Regions from separate parts of the Cronobacter malonaticus LMG 23826 genome, predicted to be linked through region 2. Evidence: predicted binding sites of a transcription regulator. Region 2 holds the regulator's gene; each other region holds the start of a gene.
What was found. The regulator PurR, encoded in region 2, represses purine synthesis genes. The targets are predictions, from matches to a motif close to CANGCAAACGTTTGCNTG.
Positions count from the first base shown of each region.

Region 1: AFK66_RS14425 (nucleoside-specific channel-forming protein Tsx) is a predicted target of PurR. The motif match lies at 1,714-1,731, and genes of this name have one in related genera.
Region 3: purT (formate-dependent phosphoribosylglycinamide formyltransferase) is a predicted target of PurR. The motif match lies at 2,494-2,511, and genes of this name have one in related genera.
Region 4: cvpA (colicin V production protein) is a predicted target of PurR. The motif match lies at 2,361-2,378, and genes of this name have one in related genera.

Region 1 covers NZ_CP013940.1:3,059,357-3,064,884, reverse strand. Annotated here, with positions in the region: gene secF (protein translocase subunit SecF) at 1-490, shown strand, start outside; gene AFK66_RS14425 (nucleoside-specific channel-forming protein Tsx) at 687-1,565, opposite strand; gene AFK66_RS14420 (SadB/YajI family lipoprotein) at 1,906-2,466, opposite strand; gene nrdR (transcriptional regulator NrdR) at 2,621-3,070, shown strand; gene ribD (bifunctional diaminohydroxyphosphoribosylaminopyrimidine deaminase/5-amino-6-(5-phosphoribosylamino)uracil reductase RibD) at 3,074-4,177, shown strand; gene ribH (6,7-dimethyl-8-ribityllumazine synthase) at 4,265-4,735, shown strand; gene nusB (transcription antitermination factor NusB) at 4,757-5,176, shown strand; gene thiL (thiamine-phosphate kinase) at 5,364-5,528, shown strand, end outside.
Region 2 covers NZ_CP013940.1:2,214,546-2,220,073, reverse strand. Annotated here, with positions in the region: gene cfa (cyclopropane fatty acyl phospholipid synthase) at 1-137, opposite strand, end outside; gene punC (purine nucleoside transporter PunC) at 425-1,600, opposite strand; gene punR (DNA-binding transcriptional activator PunR) at 1,712-2,623, shown strand; gene purR (HTH-type transcriptional repressor PurR) at 2,641-3,666, opposite strand; gene cydH (cytochrome bd-I oxidase subunit CydH) at 3,958-4,047, shown strand; gene AFK66_RS10500 (MFS transporter) at 4,312-5,478, shown strand.
Region 3 covers NZ_CP013940.1:1,604,941-1,610,468, reverse strand. Annotated here, with positions in the region: gene ptrB (oligopeptidase B) at 1-554, opposite strand, end outside; gene AFK66_RS07585 (tellurite resistance TerB family protein) at 644-1,324, opposite strand; gene yebF (protein YebF) at 1,439-1,786, opposite strand; gene AFK66_RS07575 (YebG family protein) at 2,068-2,418, opposite strand; gene purT (formate-dependent phosphoribosylglycinamide formyltransferase) at 2,551-3,729, shown strand; gene AFK66_RS07565 (bifunctional 4-hydroxy-2-oxoglutarate aldolase/2-dehydro-3-deoxy-phosphogluconate aldolase) at 3,782-4,420, opposite strand; gene edd (phosphogluconate dehydratase) at 4,479-5,528, opposite strand, start outside.
Region 4 covers NZ_CP013940.1:1,159,936-1,165,463, reverse strand. Annotated here, with positions in the region: gene AFK66_RS05470 (UbiX family flavin prenyltransferase) at 1-149, opposite strand, end outside; gene purF (amidophosphoribosyltransferase) at 261-1,778, opposite strand; gene cvpA (colicin V production protein) at 1,818-2,303, opposite strand; gene dedD (cell division protein DedD) at 2,535-3,257, opposite strand; gene folC (bifunctional tetrahydrofolate synthase/dihydrofolate synthase) at 3,247-4,515, opposite strand; gene accD (acetyl-CoA carboxylase, carboxyltransferase subunit beta) at 4,586-5,506, opposite strand.

The sequences.
Region 1 (5,528 bases), 840 kb from region 2:
CGGGTTCCGCTTTGAGTGGCGTCTGGCGGCCGGTGTGGTTATCGCGCTGGCGCACGACGTCATTATCACCATGGGCGTGCTGTCGCTGTTCCAGATTGAGATTGACCTGACCATCATCGCCTCGCTGATGTCGGTTATTGGTTACTCGCTCAACGACAGCATCGTGGTTTCTGACCGTATTCGTGAGAACTTCCGCAAGATCCGTCGCGGAACGCCTTACGAAATCTTTAACGTGTCGCTGACCCAGACGCTGCAAAGGACGTTAATCACATCCGGTACAACGCTTGTCGTGATCCTGATGCTTTATCTGTTCGGCGGCGCGATGCTGCAGGGCTTCTCGCTGACCATGCTTATCGGTGTCTCTATCGGTACGGCGTCGTCCATTTATGTCGCTTCCGCTCTGGCGCTGAAGCTTGGCATGAAGCGTGAACACCTGTTGCAGCAGAAGGTGGAAAAAGAGGGCGCGGATCAACCGTCTCTTCTGCCGTAATCGCGCAGCAGCGTTTTACGTTAATAAAACCGCAGGGTCAGGCCTGCGGTTTTTTTTCGCCTTGATATGAATAGGTGAGAAAAAAGAAAAGGCGATGAACGTATATCTGTGGCGGCTAACAGCAGGGCGTGATAATCAACGCCCATAAAAAAAGCCAGCAGACGCTGGCTTTTTCACAGGTTCAGCGGGGTAAGGCTTAGAAGTTGTAACCTACCACCAGGTAACCACCCCAGCCCGTAGTGCGGGTGTTGTAGTTAGTGAAGGCTAATTGCGCATCATCGTTCCACTGACCGCCGTTGTGCCAGTAACGCGCGACCACGGAGTAGTGCCAGTGATCGTAATTCAGCGCCAGAATATGGCTGGAGGCGATGGAATCGTTAGTGCGGGCTTTCACGCCATTGAGCGCATAACCGCCTTTATCACCGAGGTCTGAACCCCAGTCAAAGTTGGTAAAACCGATATAGCTCAGGTTGCCGCCCCACAGCTGGGTGATCGGCACGAAGTATTTCACTTTAAAGCGGTAGCCGTCCCACTCGTTCTGGTTTTCTGCACCGTAGTTCTGCCACTGGTATTTGGCATAAACGTTCAGGGAGAGGCTCATCGGCAGGCCGGTGTCGATATCGGTACCAAGACCCATATACCAGGTGCTCTGACGGCCAGAAGCGTTGCGGCCCATATCGTAGATATAGTTATTCGCGAAATACCACTCTTTGAACGGGCCGAACGCCAGGCTGGTGCCGGTCAGCTTATCGATAGAGAAACGCGGTTCGATTTCCACAAACAGCGGGGAACCGTGGTTCCAGATCCCTTTAGCATCGGAGTTACCACCGAAGAAGACCGGGGCGTCCGCGTAGCCGTAGAAATCAAACCAGTCTTTTTTGGCGAACGCTTCATATTCCAGATAGGTATCGTTGCGGATGGTCGGTCCGAAGCGTGTGTGGTAGCTGCCCACCACGTTTACGCTCTGGTGCCACCAGTCGGAAACAAACTCACTATTGCTGGTTTCTGCCGCGCCGGCAGTAAAAGAGGTGGAGAGCGCCAGGGCTGCACCGGCAGCTAAAACAATTTTTTTCATAATAGAGCCACTGTTTTCAGGAAATCCCCATTTCTGGGTGGAGTAATGCTTTCGCGCAACGCGGTTAAACCGCCGCCGCATAAATTGTGCTGCCTATTATAAGTATCCAGCCTCACAAAAATATGTGGCGTTTCACATTCTTGTCATGTACGTAATCGATTGCGTTCGCGTTTGCGTACATCGGAACGCGGATTCTAGCGGCATAAGGGAACTAAGCCAACTCCTGTTACACCATTTTTGCGAAGCGGCAGGGAATAGATGAGGAATTTACGGCGCGAGAAAAGCAAGAAAAGCGAGCGGCGCGAATGTAACAAACTCCGCGCCACAGATGCTGAGGCACTCAGGGCGCGACGACGGCGTCACCGGCGATAAGCGGCTGGATATCATGCACGCGGATAAAGCCCAGCTGTTCTGGCGTGATGCCGGTCAGCGTCAGGGGAATGGAAACATCACTCGGCGCCAGCGTGCTGGCAGGTGCGCTGAACGGCTGGTTCTGCACGTTCACTTCCCGGTAATTTTCGGTGGTGCCCTGTAACTGGCCCCATTCGACGGTGCCGGTAAAGGCGGGCAGCGCCTCACTGGATTCGCTCTGGATAAACAGCGTCGCCTGTGTGCCGTTCGCGCCCGCCGTGACGTTGCGCAGCGACATTTTCAGCATACCGAGCTGGCTGCTTAAGCGAGCGGGCGTGTTAGAGCACGGCAGCAGGTAGACGCCGCTTTTCGATTTCACATTCAGCGCGTTCTGCTGCGTGATTTTGACAGTCTCCTGCTTGAGCTTCGTCATCTCCTGATTGAGCGTGCTGACATTCTGGTGCATCTGGCGTACTTCGCTCTGCGGGGCGCAGGCGCTTAAGGCCAGTGCGCTGGCGACGATAGACCATTTCAGATAACGTGTTGTCATTGTTCGCTTTTCCTGAAAGAGTGGCGGTCTTTTTATGGTAGAGCGTAACGGGGCATCCGGCATAGCGCCTTTGTCTCAAAAAGGTTGCGTCTTTGTAGTCCCGCCAGTTCAGGGTAAACTGTTGTTCAGTTAACTTTTTCAGTCAGGAAGCGCTATGCATTGCCCGTTCTGTTTCGCCGTTGACACTAAAGTGATCGATTCCCGCCTGGTGGGAGAGGGCTCCTCGGTGCGCCGCCGCCGCCAGTGCCTGGTGTGTAATGAACGTTTCACGACCTTTGAAGTCGCGGAACTGGTCATGCCGCGCGTGGTGAAAAGCAACGACGTGCGCGAGCCTTTTAATGAAGACAAACTGCGCAGCGGCATGCAAAAAGCGCTGGAAAAACGCCCGGTCAGCTCCGATGACGTGGAGATGGCCATCAACCATATCAAATCCCATCTGCGCGCGACCGGCGAGCGCGAGGTGCCGAGCAAACTTATCGGCAATCTGGTGATGGAGCAGCTTAAAAAGCTCGATAAAGTCGCCTATATCCGTTTTGCCTCGGTCTACCGCAGCTTTGAAGATATCCGCGAATTCGGCGAAGAGATCGCCCGCTTACAGGATTAACCGATGTCTGACGAATTTTACATGGCGCGCGCGCTTAAGCTCGCGGGCCAGGGACGTTTTACCACGCATCCGAATCCGCGCGTGGGCTGCGTGATTGTTAAAGATGGCGTAATCGTCGGCGAAGGCTTTCATCTGCGCGCCGGCGAGCCGCATGCCGAAGTGCATGCGCTGCGCATGGCGGGCGACAAGGCGCGCGGTGCTACCGCGTATGTCACGCTTGAACCCTGTAGCCACCACGGACGCACGCCGCCGTGCTGCGATGCGCTGATTAACGCGGGCGTCGCGCGCGTTGTCGCGGCAATGCAGGACCCGAACCCGCAGGTGGCGGGCCGGGGCCTGTACCGTCTTCAGCAGGCGGGCATTGAGGTCAGTCATGGCCTGATGATGAGCGAGGCCGAAGCGCTTAATAAAGGCTTTCTCAAGCGTATGCGCACCGGTTTTCCGTTTATTCAGCTCAAGCTCGGCGCGTCGCTTGACGGCCGCACGGCGATGGCGAGCGGCGAAAGCCAGTGGATAACCTCGCCGCAGGCGCGTCGCGACGTGCAGCGTCTGCGCGCCGAAAGCCATGCTATCCTCACTACCAGCGCCACGGTGCTGGCCGACGATCCGTCAATGACCGTGCGCTGGGATGAGCTCGGCGAAGAGACGCAGGCGGTTTATCCACGTGAAAACCTGCGCCAGCCGCTGCGGATCGTGCTCGACCGCCAGAATCAGGTGACGCCCGCGCACAAGATTGTCAATCAGCCCGGCGAGACGTGGCTTGCCCGCGCCTGCCCGGACGACACCGTCTGGCCAGAGGGTGTCGAACAACTGCCGACGCCCGTGCATAACGGCAAGCTCGATCTGGTGTTGCTTATGATGCAGCTCGGCAAACGCCAGGTGAACAGCCTGTGGGTTGAAGCGGGCCCGCAGCTCGCCGGCGCGCTGCTTCAGGCGGGGCTGGTAGATGAGCTGATTGTTTATATGGCGCCGAAACTGCTCGGCAGCGAGGCCCGCGGGCTGTTCGCCTTGCCAGGTCTTGAGCGGCTCGCCGACGCGCCGCGTCTGGAATTTCGCGACGCCGTTCAGGTAGGCCCCGATTTGCGCCTGCGCCTGACGCTCGCCTGACGGCGGGACGTAAAACGTAAGCAGTGCGCGAAAGAGTATGATAAAATCCGCCCCCCTGCGGGGGCTACATAACCCTAAGGTAAGAGTATGAACATTATTGAAGCTACCGTTGCTGCCCCGGACGCTCGCGTCGCCATCGCCATTGCGCGTTTCAACAACTTCATCAACGACAGTCTGCTGGAAGGCGCTATCGACGCCCTGAAACGCATTGGTCAGGTAAAAGATGAAAATATCACCGTCGTGTGGGTGCCGGGCGCTTACGAGCTGCCGCTGGCGGCTCAGGCACTGGCGAAAACCGCAAAATATGACGCGGTGATTGCGCTCGGTACGGTGATTCGCGGCGGCACCGCGCATTTCGAATATGTTGCCGGCGGCGCCAGCAACGGTCTGGCCCACGTGGCGCAGCACAGCGAAATTCCGGTAGCTTTTGGCGTACTCACCACTGAAAGTATTGAACAAGCCATCGAACGCGCTGGCACAAAAGCCGGGAACAAGGGCGCCGAAGCGGCGCTGACCGCGCTTGAAATGATTAATGTCCTGAAGGCTATCCAGGCCTGATTTTTTTGTAAGGGGAATTCCGTGAAACCTGCTGCTCGTCGCCGCGCCCGTGAGTGTGCCGTCCAGGCGCTTTACTCCTGGCAGTTGTCCCACAATGACATCGCCGATGTTGAATACCAGTTCCTGGCGGAACAGGATGTCAAAGATGTGGACGTAATGTATTTCCGCGAACTGCTCTCCGGGGTGGCGACCAACAGCGGCTATCTCGACGGCCTGATGAAGCCGTACCTGTCCCGTCAGCTCGAAGAGCTGGGGCAGGTGGAGAAAGCAGTGCTGCGCATCGCGCTGTTCGAACTCTCAAAACGCGACGATGTGCCATACAAAGTGGCCATCAACGAAGCGATTGAGCTGGCGAAAGTCTTCGGCGCTGAAGACAGCCACAAGTTCGTCAACGGCGTGCTTGATAAAGCCGCGCCGCACATCCGCCCTAACAAAAAGTAATCGCCGCCTGCCACCGGCAGGCGAGACCTGACGCTCGTTTTCTTTTACCGTTCTGTGCTTCAGGCGGGCAAAAAGCTGGCGATTGTCTACTATGGTCATCAATACGAAGAAACCTGCGGTTCTTCGTCTGCTGTCTGAGGCCGGGATCCCGGCCTTTTCTTCTTCTCATCTGTTGAGGCGTAACCTTATGTCATGCGGCGAGTTTTCCCTGATTGCACGTTACTTCGATCGGGTCAGAAGCTCTCGTCTTGATGTCGAGACCGGCATTGGCGACGACTGCGCGCTATTAACCGTGCCGGAGAAGCAAACCCTGGCTATCAGCACCGACACGCTGGTGTCGGGCATTCACTTT
Region 2 (5,528 bases):
AAGTCAGGATTCTTCACCTGAATGTCGGAAGGGGCAGCGCCGTTAACAGCGATCCCGGCCCGGCTGAGTAGTTCACTTGCGATGCGATACCAGTGGTTGTCCGGTATGCTGACTTCTTCTATACACGATGAACTCATAGCTTCTCCATCACTGATGTGATCAGAACCTTCAAACAGCGTAGTCGCAATTTTCGGTATGTGAGAAATATCACGGAAAGGTCCGCGAGCCTGATATCGACGTAGAACAGAGGAAGGGAGATGACCCTTGCCAGAAATGTCATTCCAGATAAAAACGGGAGCCAGCGGCTCCCGTTACTACATAATATTTATGCTAATTATTGTAGAGCCGCGAATCAGTATAGGCCTCGCTTTACGATGATTCAACTGTTGACCGTTAGCAAGCTAATCACAAAAATTTCATATTATCACGCGGCTGATGACTGCGTGACTTGCTGAGGCCCGCGTAGCCAAAAGCCAAGACCCGCCAGCAGTACGGTCGCCAGCATAACGCTGGTGGTCGACAGCAGCGGGGTCGCGACCAGCCACGACACCACCAGGCTTGCCACAAAACAAAGCCCCAGCTGGAGCGTGTTTTGCAGCGCGGCGGCGCGTCCGGTGGCCTGCGGGAACGGCAGCAGCGCGGCGGCGACCACGATAGGGTAAATCGCCCCGTTCGCCATCGCCATCAGACAGAAGGGAATAAGCAGCGTGGTGAGCGTAACAGCATCACTCAAACCCACAAGCCAGGTGGCGAGCACGCTCAGCGCGAAGCCTGCCAGCAGCCACGGCAGCAGGGCTTCGCCATTCCATTTTTGCAGCGCGCTGCGACAGCCATAGCCGCCAATGAGGAACGCGATGGTTTGCGGGACATAGCTTAAGCCGATCACCGCCGGGCTATAGCCCATCTCATGCAGGATAAACGGCGAACCGGTGAGCCAGGCGAAAAAGCTCGCGGAGCAGGCGGCGTAAATCAGCACATTGCCGCTGTAGACGCGCGAGCGCAGCAGCATCATAAAGCTCAGCGGCTCGCCGCTTTTGTTACCCTGCGGCGCGCCGGAAGGCAGACGCAGCGCCGGAATAATCAGCAGTACCGTGATGGCAAACAGCACAACGAAAATCGCCTGCCAGGAAAAGTGATTCAGGATCCAACTGCCGAGCAGCGGTGCCAGCGCAGGCGAAAGCCCCACCAGCGGCATGATGGTCGCGAAGATACGACGCGCCTGCTGCGCCGGGTAGCGGTCAGTTACCAGCGCCTGCCAGCTTACCGCAGCGGAACAAACGCCCACGGCCTGAATAAAGCGCAGGGCCAGCAGCGCGCCCGCGCTCTCTACCCAGACGGTGCCAAGGCAGCCAAGTGCGAAAATTCCCAGCCCCGCCAGCAAAACCGGACGACGGCCAAAACGGTCAGAGAGCGGGCCCCAGACGAGTTGCGCCAGGGCGAATCCGGCCAGGAACAGGCTCAGCGAGGCGCTGATAGCCGAAGGCACTGTGTGCAGATCCGCCTCGATAGCGGCGAATGCGGGCAGGTACATGTCGGTCGCCAGAAAACCGAGCACGCTCAGCCCGGCCAGCCAGCAAAGAAATCCTTTATCAGGTCGCATCACATTAACTCACTTCTTATTACGCGAAAGAGCCAGGAGTGTACGGAGTGCAATCCCGCTTGTGAAACGCTAATATTTGCCGGTTCCATTCAAAAAATTTGCAGGCAAAAAATGTGGTCTGAATATTCCCTCGAAGTGGTGGACGCCGTGGCGCGCACCGGCAGTTTCACCGCGGCAGCGGCAGAACTGCACCGCGTGCCTTCTGCCGTCAGCTATACGGTGCGCCAGCTTGAGGAGTGGCTTGCGGTGTCGCTCTTCGAGCGCCGCCATCGTGATGTGGTTCTGACACCCGCCGGGGCCTGGTTTTTGCGCGAGGGGCGTTCTGTCATCAAAAAAATGATGATCACCAGACAGCAGTGCCAGCAGATTGCCAACGGCTGGCGCGGGCAGCTCTCCATCGCGGTGGACAATATCGTGCGCCCGGAACGCGTCCGGCGGCTGGTGCTCGATTTCTACCGGCACTTCTCTGATGTGGAGTTGCAGGTGTCGCAGGAGGTGTTTAACGGCGTCTGGGACGCGCTGGCGGACGGGCGCGTGGAACTTGCCATCGGGGCCACACAGGCGATTCCGGTTGGCGGGCGCTTCGCGTTTCGCGATATGGGCATGCTGAGCTGGCGCTGCGTGGTGGCGCACCATCATCCGCTGGCGCAGCACGCGGGCGCGCTCAGCGACGACAGGCTACGCGATTACCCCTCACTGGTGCTGGAAGATACGTCGCGATCGCTGCCCAAGCGTATCACCTGGCTGCTGGATAACCAGCGGCGCGTGGTGGTGCCGGACTGGTACTGCGCCGCCGATGCGCTGAGCGAAGGGTTGTGTATCGGCATGGTGCCGACGCACTTTGCGAAGCCGTGGCTCGACAGCGGAGAGTGGCGCGCGCTAACGCTCGAAAACCCGTTTCCGGATGCCGCCTGCTGCCTGACGTGGCGGCAAAGCGACGCCTCGCCCGCGCTGCGCTGGCTGCTCGATTATCTGGGGGACAGTGAAACGCTGAACAAGGAGTGGCTGCGGGAGCCGCAGTAATACGGCTCCCGGAAGGATTAACGGCGATAGTCGCGGAACGGGCCATCCGCCACCGAGCGGCGTTCGATCAGGCGCGGGTGCACTTCAATGGTCTGCGACTCTTCGCGTTTGTTCACGATGCGGTCGAGCAGCATATTGAACGCGGTCTGGCCGAGCGTCTCTTTGGGCTGATGGATAGTCGTCAGCGCCGGGCTAAAGAAACGCGCGTTGCGTACGTTGTCGTAGCCGATGATGGAAATATCCTGCGGCACGCGCAGGCCCATCTCATCGGCGGCGCAGATAGCGCCCATCGCCATAATATCGCCGCCGCAGAAGATAGCGGTGGGACGCTGCGGCTGCGAGAGGATCTGCTGCATCGCGCGGTAACCAGATTCCGGCTCGAAATCGCCCTGCACGATCCAGTTTTCCGGTACTTTGATAGCCGCTTCTTCCAGCGCTTTCATAAAGCCGGAGAAGCGCCCGACGCCGGTGTTGCGCTCAAGCTGCCCCGGGATCACACCGATATCGCGATGGCCGCGTTCGATAAGATAACGCCCGGCGAGATAACCACCCTGGAACGCGTTATCAATAACCGAGTCGGTGAAATCGGCTTTCGCTTCGCCCCAGTCCATCACCACCATCGGGATATGACGATACTCTTCAAGCGTGGCGAGCAGTGGCTGCGGGTATTCCGAACACATCACCAGCAGGCCGTCGACGCGCTTTTGCGCCATCATCGACAGATACGCGCGCTGCTTTTCCAGATTGTTATGCGCGTTGCCCAAAATTAGCGTATAGCCTTTGGCGAAGCAGCTGTTCTCAACCGCTTCGATGATTTCGGCGAAATAGGGCGCTTCGCTACTGGTCGCCAGCAGCCCGATAGATTTGGTGTGGTTCACCTTCAGGCTGCGCGCCACGGCGCTTGGCGAATAGTGTAATTCTTTAATAGCCGCCCAAACCGCGTTGCGCGTCTCTTCCGCCACAAAACGGGTTTTGTTAATTACATGTGAGACTGTTGTTGTGGAAACGTTGGCTCGCTTCGCGACGTCTTTAATTGTTGCCATTAATAATCACTCCAGACCCCTGGCTGAGCCGTGTAAAATCACGGGTTAATCGTTTGCCTGTATACACCCCTGACTGCCGCGAGGAGAGTGCGGCATGCCGGGAAACGCGACATTTATCGTGAGGAGGGGTCGATGGCCGGTACCGAATAAAGTAGCGACGAATTTTGGCTTATCTTTATCGAAAGGGGAAGAGGGAAAACGCATATCTGGTTAAATGTCGCAGGATTTTTCGGATTGTTTATGCAAAAATGCCCACTACCTGATTTTTATGGGGTCTTTAAGGAGAATACCATGAGTACCGATCTGAAATTTTCGCTGGTCACCACCATTGTTGTGCTGGGTCTTATTGTGGCGGGCGCTTTTACCGCCATCCTGCATTAAGCGTCAGGCGGGAGCGCGTATCGGTTCTCCCGCTTTCTTATACTTCTCTTGCGCTTAAGCGCTGCCCGCTCGCCGTTTCCTTTCTTTTTCTCGTTATTCCCTTATCATTCGCTAATAACAACTTTTGCGTGTTCTTTAACACCCACGCAATAATATTTTGCTGTTTTTGTCACTTATCTTTTCTGACTGAAACTGCCATCCTTTTCTGCATCCTGCTGTAACGTCGGGTATTCCGGCGCTGTTGTACAATTTCTGGAGCGATGAATGAAAGTCAATTTCCCGTTACTGGCACTGGCTATTGGTGCTTTTGGCATTGGCACGACCGAGTTTTCTCCGATGGGCTTATTGCCGGTAATAGCGAATGGCGTCAACGTCTCGATTCCGGCCGCCGGTATGCTGATAAGCGCCTACGCGGTCGGCGTGATGGTGGGCGCGCCGCTGATGACGCTTTTGCTGTCGCACCGAGCACGGCGTAGCGCGCTGATTTTTCTGATGGCGATTTTTACGCTCGGCAACGTGCTCTCGGCACTGGCGCCGGATTACATGACGCTGATGGCCTCGCGTATTCTCACCAGTCTTAACCACGGGGCGTTCTTCGGCCTCGGCTCGGTGGTGGCGGCAAGCGTCGTGCCGAAGCATAAACAGGCGAGCGCCGTCGCGACGATGTTTATGGGCCTGACCATCGCCAATATCGGTGGCGTGCCGGCGGCAACCTGGCTTGGTGAAACCATCGGCTGGCGAATGTCGTTTCTGGCGACGGCCGGACTTGGCCTTGTGGCGATGGCGAGCCTTTGGTTCTCACTGCCGAAAGGCGGCAGCGGCGAGCGCCCGGATGTGAAAAGCGAACTCGCGGTGCTGATGCGCCCGCAGGTGGTGAGCGCGCTGCTGACAACCGTGCTCGGCGCGGGCGCGATGTTTACGCTCTATACCTATATCGCGCCGGTGTTGCACCACATCACTGACGCCAGCGCGGCGTTCGTCACCGCCATGCTGGTGCTGATTGGCGTCGGGTTTTCCATCGGCAACTATCTGGGCGGCCGCCTGGCGGACCGCTCGGTGAGTGGTACGCTGAAAGGCTTCCTGATGCTGCTTATCGTCATTATGGCGGCTATTCCGTGGCTTGCAAAAACGGAAATCGGCGCGGCGGTGAGTATGGTGGTATGGGGAGCGGCAACCTTCGCGGTGGTGCCGCCGCTGCAGATGCGCGTGATGCGTGTCGCCAGCGAAGCGCCGGGTCTCTCGTCATCGGTGAATATCGGGGCGTTTAACCTCGGTAACGCACTTGGTGCTGCGGCGGGTGGCGCTGTCATCCATGCGGGCTTCGGTTATAGCGTGGTGCCGGTGATGGGCGCGCTGATTGCCGCACTCGGCCTGTTGCTGGTGCTGATCTCCAGCCGTCGCGAGGCGCAAATGGCGTGCAGCGCTGAATAACGTAAGCGCCGTAAAAAAGAAAACGGAGAAGGGCGACCTTCTCCGTTTTG
Region 3 (5,528 bases), 610 kb from region 2:
GTGCGGGAATCGTTGGCCCAGACGAAACTCGCCGAGACATTTTCCAGTACTTCCGGGTACCACTGCCCGGTTTCCAGATTGCGAAAGCGCAGCCCGTACTGGCGGCGTGACAGAAAATCTTCCGCCACCGCCATCACGGTGTTATCCGGCGCGATATCCATCCCGCCGAGCGTGTAGAATTCGCTACGGGCGGCGCGTTTATTGCCATCCAGCAGGACTTCCCACTCTTCCCACTCGCTCAGGACAACCGACTGGCGCTGATAAATCGCGTATTCGCAGCCGGTCTCGTAAATTTGCCGGTAACGATAGCCGTTCTTCACGTAGGGTGCCGAGACGTCGCGCGGCGGAATACGGCTGACCATTTCAGAGAGCAGCCGCTCTTCCAGCGCGCTTTGCGTGGACATCACGCGCCGCCCGTAGTCGTTCTCCTGGCGTAAGTAATCCAGTACGTCCGACTGCGATCGCGTGTCGTCCCGCAGCCAGTAATAGTTGTCGATGCGGGTGTCGCCATGCTGTGTGATGGCGTAGGGGATCTGTTTCGCTTTCGGTGGCATGTCGCTGTTCTTTTTGTTTAACACCCTGTAAGGGTGGCAAAACCCGCGCGCGTTGCAAGCGAAACATGCGTGTTTATGACATTATCTGCTTATCCCGGCAGCGCTTTTTTCTCCTGCTGGATGTCGCGCTCAATCTCGTCACGCACCTCCTGCGGGATTTTCAGGGCGTCGCCAAGCGCCTGCAGATAGCTGCGCTCCATAAAGTGATCGATATCAATCGCGGCACAGCTCAGGAAGTAAAGCTCCAGCGCTTCCTCTTCGTTTTTCACGTCGGCGGCAAGACGCATCGGGTCGAGCGGCTGAGTGATCGCCTGCTCCACCAGTATCCGCCCCTGCTCTTCAATGCCCGCTTCGCGCAGCTGGCGCTCAATGGCCGCGCGCTCGCTGTCATCAATATGCCCGTCGCTTTTGGCGGCGAAGACCAGCGCCAGCACGAGACGCTCGGCGCGGCGATCAAGCGGCGTCTGCTGCTGGCCGTACTGCGGCTCGTCCTGGTGCGCCGCGCGGATTTTATCTTTGTACTTGTTCCACAGTACCGTACCCGCCACGGCCCCGCCGCCCACCAGCAATGCGCCGCCGCCATATTTCGCCAGCAGCTTGCGCGACGATTTGCTGGCCACCAGTAAGCCAGCGAGACCGCCGAGCGCGCCTGGCGTAATCAGGCTGCTTAACCCTTTGGAGCGCAACGCGTCCTGAATGCCGGACTTACCGGACGACGCACCGCCGCTTTGTCCCAGCATCGACTGAAGCTGTGTTAACCAGTTGCTCATTATTGTCCTCTGCGCTGATGAGTGATAACCCAAGCGTAAGCGAGCGGACGTCAAGATGTGTCGGGGAACCGCAAGGAAGGGAAAAGACGCGGCCCCAAACAGGGCCGCAGAGGATCAGCGCTGGTAATGCGCTTCGCCTGCCGCACAGTCAACCATCACTTTATAGTGAATGTCCGTGTTTTTACCGCGCACGGTCAGCGGCACTGTCCATTTATCGTCTTTGCCGACGATCTCTTTGCTGTTGATCCAGGCAACCGGATCGGCCTGCCCTAACGTTTTCTGGTCGTCGGCCCACTTCACAATGCGGTTTTGCAGATAGTCGCGCTTCACGCTCGCGGCGATCCCCTCCGCCGTCATCCCTTCGCATTTTGGGAAATGCACCTTACGCGGATCGTCAGCGTGCGCGGCGCTTGCCGCGGTGAGTAACAGAAAAGAAATCAGGGCTCCTGCTGTTTTTTTCATCGTACTTCTCCGAAGACGGGTGATGAAAAAAGCCTGGTACAAAAACAGCGAAGCGCAAGCGAACCATACAAAAGGAAGGGATTAGGCGAAGGAGGGTCAGAGGCGGGGTGAAAAGCGTTAAGTCATGGGCAGCAGTCAGCGATAACAGCCCGCTGTACGCACGCAACGCCCGGTTCTGCGTTTAGTGAATACAGAGCATCCCATCAGGCGCACAAGCGCGCCGTAACTGAAAACCGCGCCGCTGGAGAGGTAAACCCGCCAGCGGCACAGGGAGAAGGCTATCAGGCGGCTTTGGTGCGTTTACGCGCGCTGTGCAGCGCGACAGCGCCCTCTTCGCTTTCAGCTGATTCTTCAGTGGAAGACTCTGCCGCACTCCCGGTGTGCTCGCTGGTTTCCTGCGGCAGACGACCGGTACGCACGATAGTGCTGAGGTTGTCTTTCTGCTCCGCCATCCACAGCGCCAGCTGCTCGACCTGACCTTCCGCGAAACCGACAGGCGCCTGGCCCAGCCAGCCTTCCAGGGCTTCGGCTAAATCCAGCATTTTGTCCCAGGCGTCGGCTTCCTTCTTACTGGCAAATGACATTTTTTCCACACCCTCACGGATTACGACGTATTTGATTTCTACCGCCATGTTGCAACTCCCGTTACTGTATTTATATACAGTATAAACCTGTAAGAACCGAAATGCAACCCGCGCGCAATGCGCAAGGCAAACGTTTTCGTATATACTGCCGCCAGAATTTCACACAGCAGGAATACCGCTATGGCTATGTTAGGAACCGCACTACGCCCGTCAGCAACCCGCGTGATGCTGCTTGGCTCAGGAGAACTCGGAAAAGAAGTGGCGATCGAATGCCAGCGCCTGGGCATTGAGGTGATCGCCGTCGATCGCTACGCCGATGCGCCCGCCATGCAGGTGGCGCACCGCAGCCACGTTATCACTATGCTCGACGGCGCGGCGCTGAAAAAACTGGTGGCGCAGGAGATGCCGGATTTCATCGTACCGGAGATTGAAGCCATCGCGACCGACGCGCTGGTAGAGCTTGAACAACAGGGTCAGCGCGTGGTGCCCACCGCCCGCGCCGCGCGTCTTACCATGAACCGTGAAGGCATTCGCCGCCTCGCCGCTGAAGAGCTTGGACTGCCGACCTCCGCCTATCGCTTCGCCGAAAACGAGGCGGAATTTCGCGAGGCGGTGGCGGAAATCGGCTTGCCATGCATCGTCAAACCGGTCATGAGTTCCTCCGGCAAGGGCCAGAGCTTTATTCGCAGCGAAGAGATGCTGGACGATGCCTGGCAGTACGCGCAGCAGGGCGGACGCGCCGGCGCGGGCAAAGTCATCGTTGAAGGCGTGGTGCAGTTCGATTTTGAGATTACCTTACTGACCATCAGCGCCGTGGACGGCGTGCATTTCTGCGCGCCCATCGGTCATCGCCAGGAAGATGGCGATTACCGCGAATCCTGGCAGCCGCAGCAGATGAGTGATGTGGCGCTCGCCCGCGCGCAGGAGATTGCGCAGAAGGTCGTAGAGGCGCTCGGCGGTTACGGTCTGTTCGGCGTAGAGCTGTTTGTCTGCGGCGACGAGGTGATATTCAGTGAAGTGTCGCCGCGCCCGCACGATACCGGGATGGTGACGCTTATCTCTCAGGATCTCTCAGAGTTCGCGCTGCACGTACGCGCGTTTCTCGGCCTGCCGGTCGGCGGTATTCGTCAGTACGGGCCGGCCGCCTCGGCGGTGATCCTGCCATCGCTGAAAAGCGATGACGTAAAATTTGGCGAACTTTCCGGGGCGCTGGGCGCTGGGCTGCAACTGCGGCTGTTCGGCAAGCCGGAAATCGACGGTTCGCGCCGCCTCGGCGTGGCGCTCGCCACCGGCGAAACGGTCGATGACGCCATCGCGCGCGCGAAAGCGTCCGCCGCGGCCGTAAACGTTAAGGGCTAAAAAAACGCGCCGCCCGTGAAGGCGGCGCGCTACGTTTTATCTCGCGCGAAAGTTACTGCGCGCCTTCCACCGCTTCGCGGGCAAGTTCGGTAATGCGATCCCAGTCGCCCGCTTCCATCGCATCTGCCGGCACCAGCCAGGAGCCGCCGATGCACAGCACGCTTTTCAGCGCCAGGTAGTCACGGTAGTTGGCAGGAGAGATGCCGCCGGTCGGGCAGAAACGCACCTGAGAGAACGGGCCTGCGATAGCCTGCAACGCTTTGGTGCCGCCGTTGGCTTCCGCCGGGAAGAATTTGAACTCTTTCAGGCCGTAATCCATACCCAGCATCAGTTCAGAAACGGTGCTGATGCCCGGGATCAGCGGGATAGTGCCTTCGGTCGCGGCCTTGAGCAGCGGCTCGGTGAGGCCCGGGCTGATGGCGAACTGCGCGCCAGCCTCGGTGACGTCTTTAAGCTGCTGCGCGTTCAGCACGGTGCCCGCACCGATGATGGCGTCCGGCACTTCTTTGGCGATAGCGCGGATAGCGTCCAGCGCGCACGGGGTGCGCAGGGTCACTTCCAGCACGCGCACGCCGCCTGCCAGCAGCGCTTTCGCCATCGGAACCGCGTGCTCCAGCTTGTTAATCACAATCACCGGCACAACCGGACCGCTTTTCAGGATCTGTTCGGCACTCGTTTTCCAGTTTTTCATCTGTGGATCTCTCCCGCCATTTTTAAAAAGGTGTGGTACGCGCCTGCGCACCTGACAGTTAAAATTCGATGCAGGTCGCGCCCTGCTCCGCCCCGGACAGTTTTTCACGCAGCGCGCCGAACAGCTCGCGCCCCGTTCCCACGCGCTGCGCGCTGAGATCCGGGTGGTACGGCTCGCGCCGCGCCAGCTCGGCGTCATCCACCAGCAGCGTCAGTTCGCCGGTCTGGCCGTTAACGCGGATGATATCGCCGTCGCGCACTTTCGCGAGCAGCCCGCCGTCGTATGCTTCGGGCGTCACGTGGATGGCCGAAGGCACTTTCCCCGACGCGCCGGAAAGGCGACCGTCCGTGACCAATGCAATTTTGAAACAGCGGTCCAATAATACACCAAGCGGCGGCATAAGTTTATGTAATTCTGGCATACCGTTCGCTTTTGGCCCCTGATGGCGCACGACTATCACACAGTCGCGATCCAGCAGACCGGCTTCAAAGGCAGGCAGCACATCGTGCTGGCTTTCGAAGACCACGGCGGGCGCTTCCACCACCTGGTTTTCCACCGGCACCGCAGAAGTTTTCATCACCGCGCGGCCCAGATTGCCGCTCAGCACTTTGGTGCCGCCATGCTTTGAGAACGGTTTATCGATAGTGGCGATGATAGCGTCATCCAGCGAAGCCTGCGCCCCGTCGCGCCAGGCGAGTTCGCCGTTATCAAGCCACGGCTCCTGGGTGTAGCGCGTAAGGCCAAAGCCCGCCACGGTGTTGACATCTTCATGCAGCAGACCACCTTTCAGTAGCTCCCGCATCAGCACCGGTACGCCGCCTGCGGCCTGGAAATGGTTGATATCCGCCGGACCGTTCGGATAGAGACGCGCCAGCAGCGGCACGACGTCTGAGATCTCGGAGAAGTCGTCCCAGTTAATGATGATGCCCGCCGCGCGCGCCATCGCCACCAGATGCATGGTGTGGTTAGTGGAACCGCCGGTGGCAAGCAGCGCCACGATGCCGTTGACCACCACTTTTTCATCCACCAGTTTGCCAAGCGGCATCCAGTCGTTACCGTTGCCGGTGAGGCGCGTCACCTGGCGCGCGGCCGCGGCGGTCAGCGCGTG
Region 4 (5,528 bases), 1.1 Mb from region 2:
ATGTCGGTTTCAAGCGACAGCGTCTGGCGCGCCGCCTGGCTCATGATGAGATGCGTTTCCACATCCGGCACCGCGTGTAGCGTCTGCAACAGGCGAATGCCGTAAATCGCGCCGCTGGCGCCAGAGATGCCGACAATGATTTTTTTCATGGAGTTATCAGGAAAAGGAGCACTGAGCGAGACTTTGCCGCAAGACGCGACGAGATGCAAACGGGGATTTCGCCCCTCGCATTGCGCAAGGGGCGACGGCAGGCAGGAAGATTAACCTTCGTTATGCATCTCTAAGTTTTCGACTTCGTTCTGGCGCATGACCGCTTTGGCGTCATCGTTACGCAGGGATTCGAGGTATTCCAGGTACTGGTGATCGACATCTTTGGTGACGTAAACGCCATTAAAGACCGAGCATTCGAACTGCTGAATATCCGGGTTCTCGGCACGCACGGCTTCGATAAGATCGTCGAGATCCTGGAAAATCAGGCCGTCTGCGCCGATTATCTGGCGGATTTCGTCCACTTCGCGACCGTGAGCGATGAGCTCGTTGGCGCTCGGCATGTCGATACCGTAGACGTTCGGGAAGCGAATTTCCGGCGCGGCAGAGGCCAGATAGACCTTCTTCGCGCCCGCCTCGCGGGCCATCTCGATAATCTGCTCAGAGGTGGTGCCGCGCACGATGGAGTCATCCACCAGCAGCACGTTTTTATCGCGGAACTCGGCGCGGTTAGCGTTCAGTTTGCGGCGCACCGACTTACGGCGCAGGTGTTGCCCCGGCATGATAAAGGTACGTCCGACGTAGCGGTTTTTCACAAAGCCCTGACGATAGGGTTTGTTAAGAATGCGTGCGATTTCAAGGGCGATATCGCAGGAGGTTTCCGGAATCGGGATCACCACGTCGATATCCAGATCTTCCCATTCGCGGGCGATTTTCTCGCCGAGCTTTTTGCCCATTTCCACGCGAGCGCTGTAGACGGAAATCTTGTCGATAAAGGAGTCCGGGCGCGCGAAGTAAACATACTCAAACAGGCACGGGTTGCTGACCGGATTGTCGGCGCACTGGCGCGTAAAGAGCTGGCCTTTCTCGCTGATGTACACCGCTTCGCCAGGCGCTACGTCGCGCAGGAACTCAAAGCCCAGCGTATCGAGCGCCACGCTCTCGGACGCCACCATGTACTCGGCGCGGCCGTTACCGGCGTCGCGTTTGCCAAGCACCAGCGGGCGAATACCGTTAGGGTCGCGGAACGCCACCATGCCGTGGCCGATGATCATCGCTACGCACGCGTAAGCGCCGCGGATCAGGCGGTTCATCGCCGCGATGGCCGCGAAAATGTTGTCCGCTTCCAGCGGGTAGTGACGGAAGTTATCCAGCTCGCTGGCGAAAATATTGAGCAGGATTTCAGAATCTGAGGTGGTGTTGATATGACGGCGCTTCTCTTCAAAGAGCATTTTGCGCAGTTCATGGGCGTTCGTCAGGTTGCCGTTGTGGGCAAGCGTAATACCGTAGGGCGAGTTCACATAGAACGGCTGGGCTTCGGAGGCGCTGGAGCTGCCTGCCGTCGGGTAGCGCACATGACCGATACCCATATTGCCCTGCAGACGCTGCATGTGGCGGGCTTCGAATACATCATTCACCAGGCCGTTCGCTTTACGCAGACGGAAGCAATTATTCGCATCGATGGTGATGATGCCTGCGGCATCCTGCCCGCGGTGCTGAAGCACCGTTAACGCGTCATAAATCGACTGGTTGACCGGCATAACACCGGCGATCCCGACAATACCGCACATGTTGTCTTTTCCTCAATTCAAAGACCGCCCCCGGCACGATTACCGGGGCAGGAAACTTGACGAGCTTTGCAGATAGTCAAAGAACCATCTGATGATGAAACTGAACTGCGGGATGAGCTGCGACTTTTGCCAGTCCTCGCTTTTGGACAGGCCCGTGAAGGTATCAAGAAAGAACAGAATGGCGGCGACAATCAGCACGCCCCGCAAGGCGCCGAAACAGATCCCCAACACCCTGTCTGTACCCGACAGGCCGGTTTTCTCCACCAGCGCGCCAATCACATAGTTGACTATCGCACCGACGATAAGCGTCGCGATAAACAGCACCGCGATAGCTATCCCATTACGTACCAGTTCGTCTTCAAAGCCGGTGAACCAGACTGCCAGGTAAGTGTAGTAATGACTGGCGACAAAGAAAGCACAGCCCCAGGTGACCAGCGACAGCGCCTCTCTCACGAACCCGCGGATGAGGCTGACCAGGCACGAGAAACCCACTACTGCAATGATGGCGTAATCTATCCAGACCATGAATGTGTCCCACGATAAAACGCCCTGACATCCGGTTCGGGGCGCATTCTAACAGAAAAAGAAAACGTTTGCGTAGGGATTTCCTTTCCACGCGTTAATAAAAAATGGCGTTGAAAAAATCTTCAACGCCATCCGTCCGTTACGCCCGCAGGCAGCAAAAAAGCGCCGTATGCGGGCCGTCTGTGGCGCGATGCGGTTTCTCGGTGCGCCTTTAAAAAGACGCCAGACCGCTTAATTCACGCTGTAATTCATTATCACGCCGTTCAGCCCCGACAGGCTGTTCAGCTCGCCCAGCGACGATTTTAACTTATCCTTCGACGCCTCCGGCCCTACCAGAATGCGGGTGATTTTCCCCTGCACCGGCGTGGATGGCGACGTATACGCCCGGTAACCCGCCGAGCGTAGTTTGCCGACGATTTCGTTGACTTTATCGGCATTTTTCAGCGCGCCGAGCTGCACGACATACGCTTTGCCCGCAGGCGGCGTTTGCGGTTTCTCCGGCGGCGTGTTTTTCACAGGCGCGGGCGCTTCGGCCTCGCTCACCATCGCCAGCTGCTCATCGGTTTTATCGCGCTGCGGCTTGCTCTGGGGCTTATCGGCAGTCCGTGTTTTCGCAGGCTCTGTCGCTTTCGGCTTCGCAGGCGTCACCGGCACTTCATCCAGATCCGCGCCGGTATCGGCAGGCAGCCGCGTGGTGTCTATCGACGTCGCCGCCGCGTTACCCGCCCGAACCTCTTCCGCCGCGCCTTCCGGCGGCTGAGACGGCAGCGCCTGCGTCGCGGCCGGCAGCATATCCGGCTCGTCGCGATCGCCAGGCTTCGGCACCAGCGGGATCGCCGCGAACTCATCCTGATAATGTTTTTTCTGGCCGTCCAGCAGCCCTGGCAGCACGATAACCCCCAGCGCCACCAGCACAATTGTGCCGACTAATCGGTTCTGAAACTTACTCGCCACCTCGTCTCCCCGCGTCCATCTCTTCCATTACCGCTGCGACGGTATGAAACGACCCGCATACCAGCACCGTATCAGCAGGCTGCGCATCGGCCAGCGCCGCGTGCCAGGCCTGCGCCACGCTATCAAAGACAGCGCTGGCCTGCAGATGTTCCGCAAGCTCTTCGGCGCGGGCGCCGCGCGGCCCGTCCAGAGGGGCACAATACCAGCTATCCACGACCCTCTCCAGACAGGCGAGCGTTCCGGCGATATCTTTATCATGCAGCATACCGATAACCGCCAGCACGCGCCCGGCGGATGGCGACTGCGCGAGCCGCTGCGCCAGATAGCCCGCCGCGTGCGGATTATGGGCCACATCCAGAATGATGCGCGGGGCCTCGCTCACAATCTGGAAACGCCCCGGCAGCGTGGCGCGCGCGATGCCGTCGCGGTAAGCCTGCTCGCTGATCGCAAGGCCGCTTACGCGAAGCGCGGCGAGCGCCGTCGCCGCGTTAGGCTGCGGCACCTGCGGCAGCGGAAGATGAGTCAGTTCGCCATCGCCGTCACTAAAGCGCCAGCCGTCGCGTTCCGCCTCATAGCGCCAGGCGTCGTTCACACAAAGCAGCCGCGCGCCCTTCTCCTGCGCCACCTGCGCGATGGTGTGCGGCATATCGGGCTCGCCCACCACCGCCGGTTTGCCCGCACGGAAAATACCGGCTTTCTCGCGCCCGATGCTTTCACGATCCGGCCCCAGCCAGTCGGTGTGATCGAGCGCGATACTGGTGATGACCGCCACATCGCAATCCACCAGGTTGGTGGCGTCCAGTCGCCCGCCGAGCCCGACTTCGAGAATAACGACATCCAGCTGCGCCTGCTTAAAGAGCCACAATGCGGACAGCGTGCCGTATTCAAAGTACGTGAGGGACGTTTCACCACGCACGGCTTCAATCTCCGCAAACGCGGCGGTGTGTTGGCTTTCCGCAAGCTCTTCGCCCTGCACGCGCACGCGCTCGGTGTAGCGCACCAGGTGCGGCGAACTGTAGACGCCCACGCGATAGCCTGCCGCCATCAGCACCGCTTCGAGCGTGCGGCAGGTGGTGCCTTTGCCGTTAGTGCCCGCGACGGTGAAGACAAACGGCGCGGGTTTTACTACATCAAGCAATGCCGCCACGCGCGAGACGCGCTCAAGGCCCATGTCGATGGTCTTACCGTGCAGGTTTTCCAGATAAGAAAGCCACGTGGCCAGAGGCGACGTGGCTTGGGGAAGGTGTTGCTTTTCCATGATGCCCGTATCCTGGTTACGGTTCATAAACAAGAAGGGCAGCGCCTTATGGCCCTGCCCTTCATGACTATCAGGCCTCGTGATCCTGGTCCGGTACCGGCGGCACCACCACCGCTTCACGCGGCGCGTCCGGGCTTGGCGCCGGGAGGTTCATCAGCTTCGCCAGAATGCTGGCAAGTTTGAGGCGCAGCTCCGGGCGACGCACGATCATATCGATAGCGCCTTTTTCGATGAGGAACTCACTGCGCTGGAAGCCAGCCGGGAGTTTTTCACGTACGGTCTGCTCGATAACGCGCGGGCCGGCGAAGCCGATCAGCGCTTTCGGCTCGGCGATGTTGAGATCGCCAAGCATCGCGAAGCTCGCGGAAACGCCGCCCATGGTCGGGTCGGTCAGCACGGAGATATACGGCAGTCCACGCTCCTGCATTTTTGCAAGTGCCGCGGAGGTTTTCGCCATCTGCATCAGCGACATCAGCGCTTCCTGCATACGCGCGCCGCCGGAGGCGGAGAAGCAGATAAGCGGGCAGTTGTCTTCCAGCGCCTGCTCAACCGCACGTACGAAACGCGCGCCCACGACGGAACCCATGGAGCCGCCCATAAAGGCGAACTCGAACGCCGCCGCAACAACCGGCATACCGTGCAGGGTGCCTTTCATCACCACCAGCGCGTCTTTCTCGCCGGTTTCCTTCTGGGCGGTAGCCAGACGATCCTTGTATTTTTTGGAATCACGGAACTTCAGCACATCTTTCGGCTCAAGCTCACTGCCCAGTTCCACCAGCGACCCTTCGTCTAACAGGCTGTGCAGACGGTCGCGCGCCGCCATGCGCATGTGGTGATCGCATTTCGGGCAAACCTCAAGGTTACGCTCCAGTTCGGCGCGGTAGAGTACCTGGCCGCAGCTGTCGCACTTGGTCCACACCCCTTCCGGGATGTTTGCCCTGCGAGTGGGAGTAATATTGCTTTTATTGAGAATTCGTTCAATCCAGCTCATTGATAACCTTTCTGCCTGAACC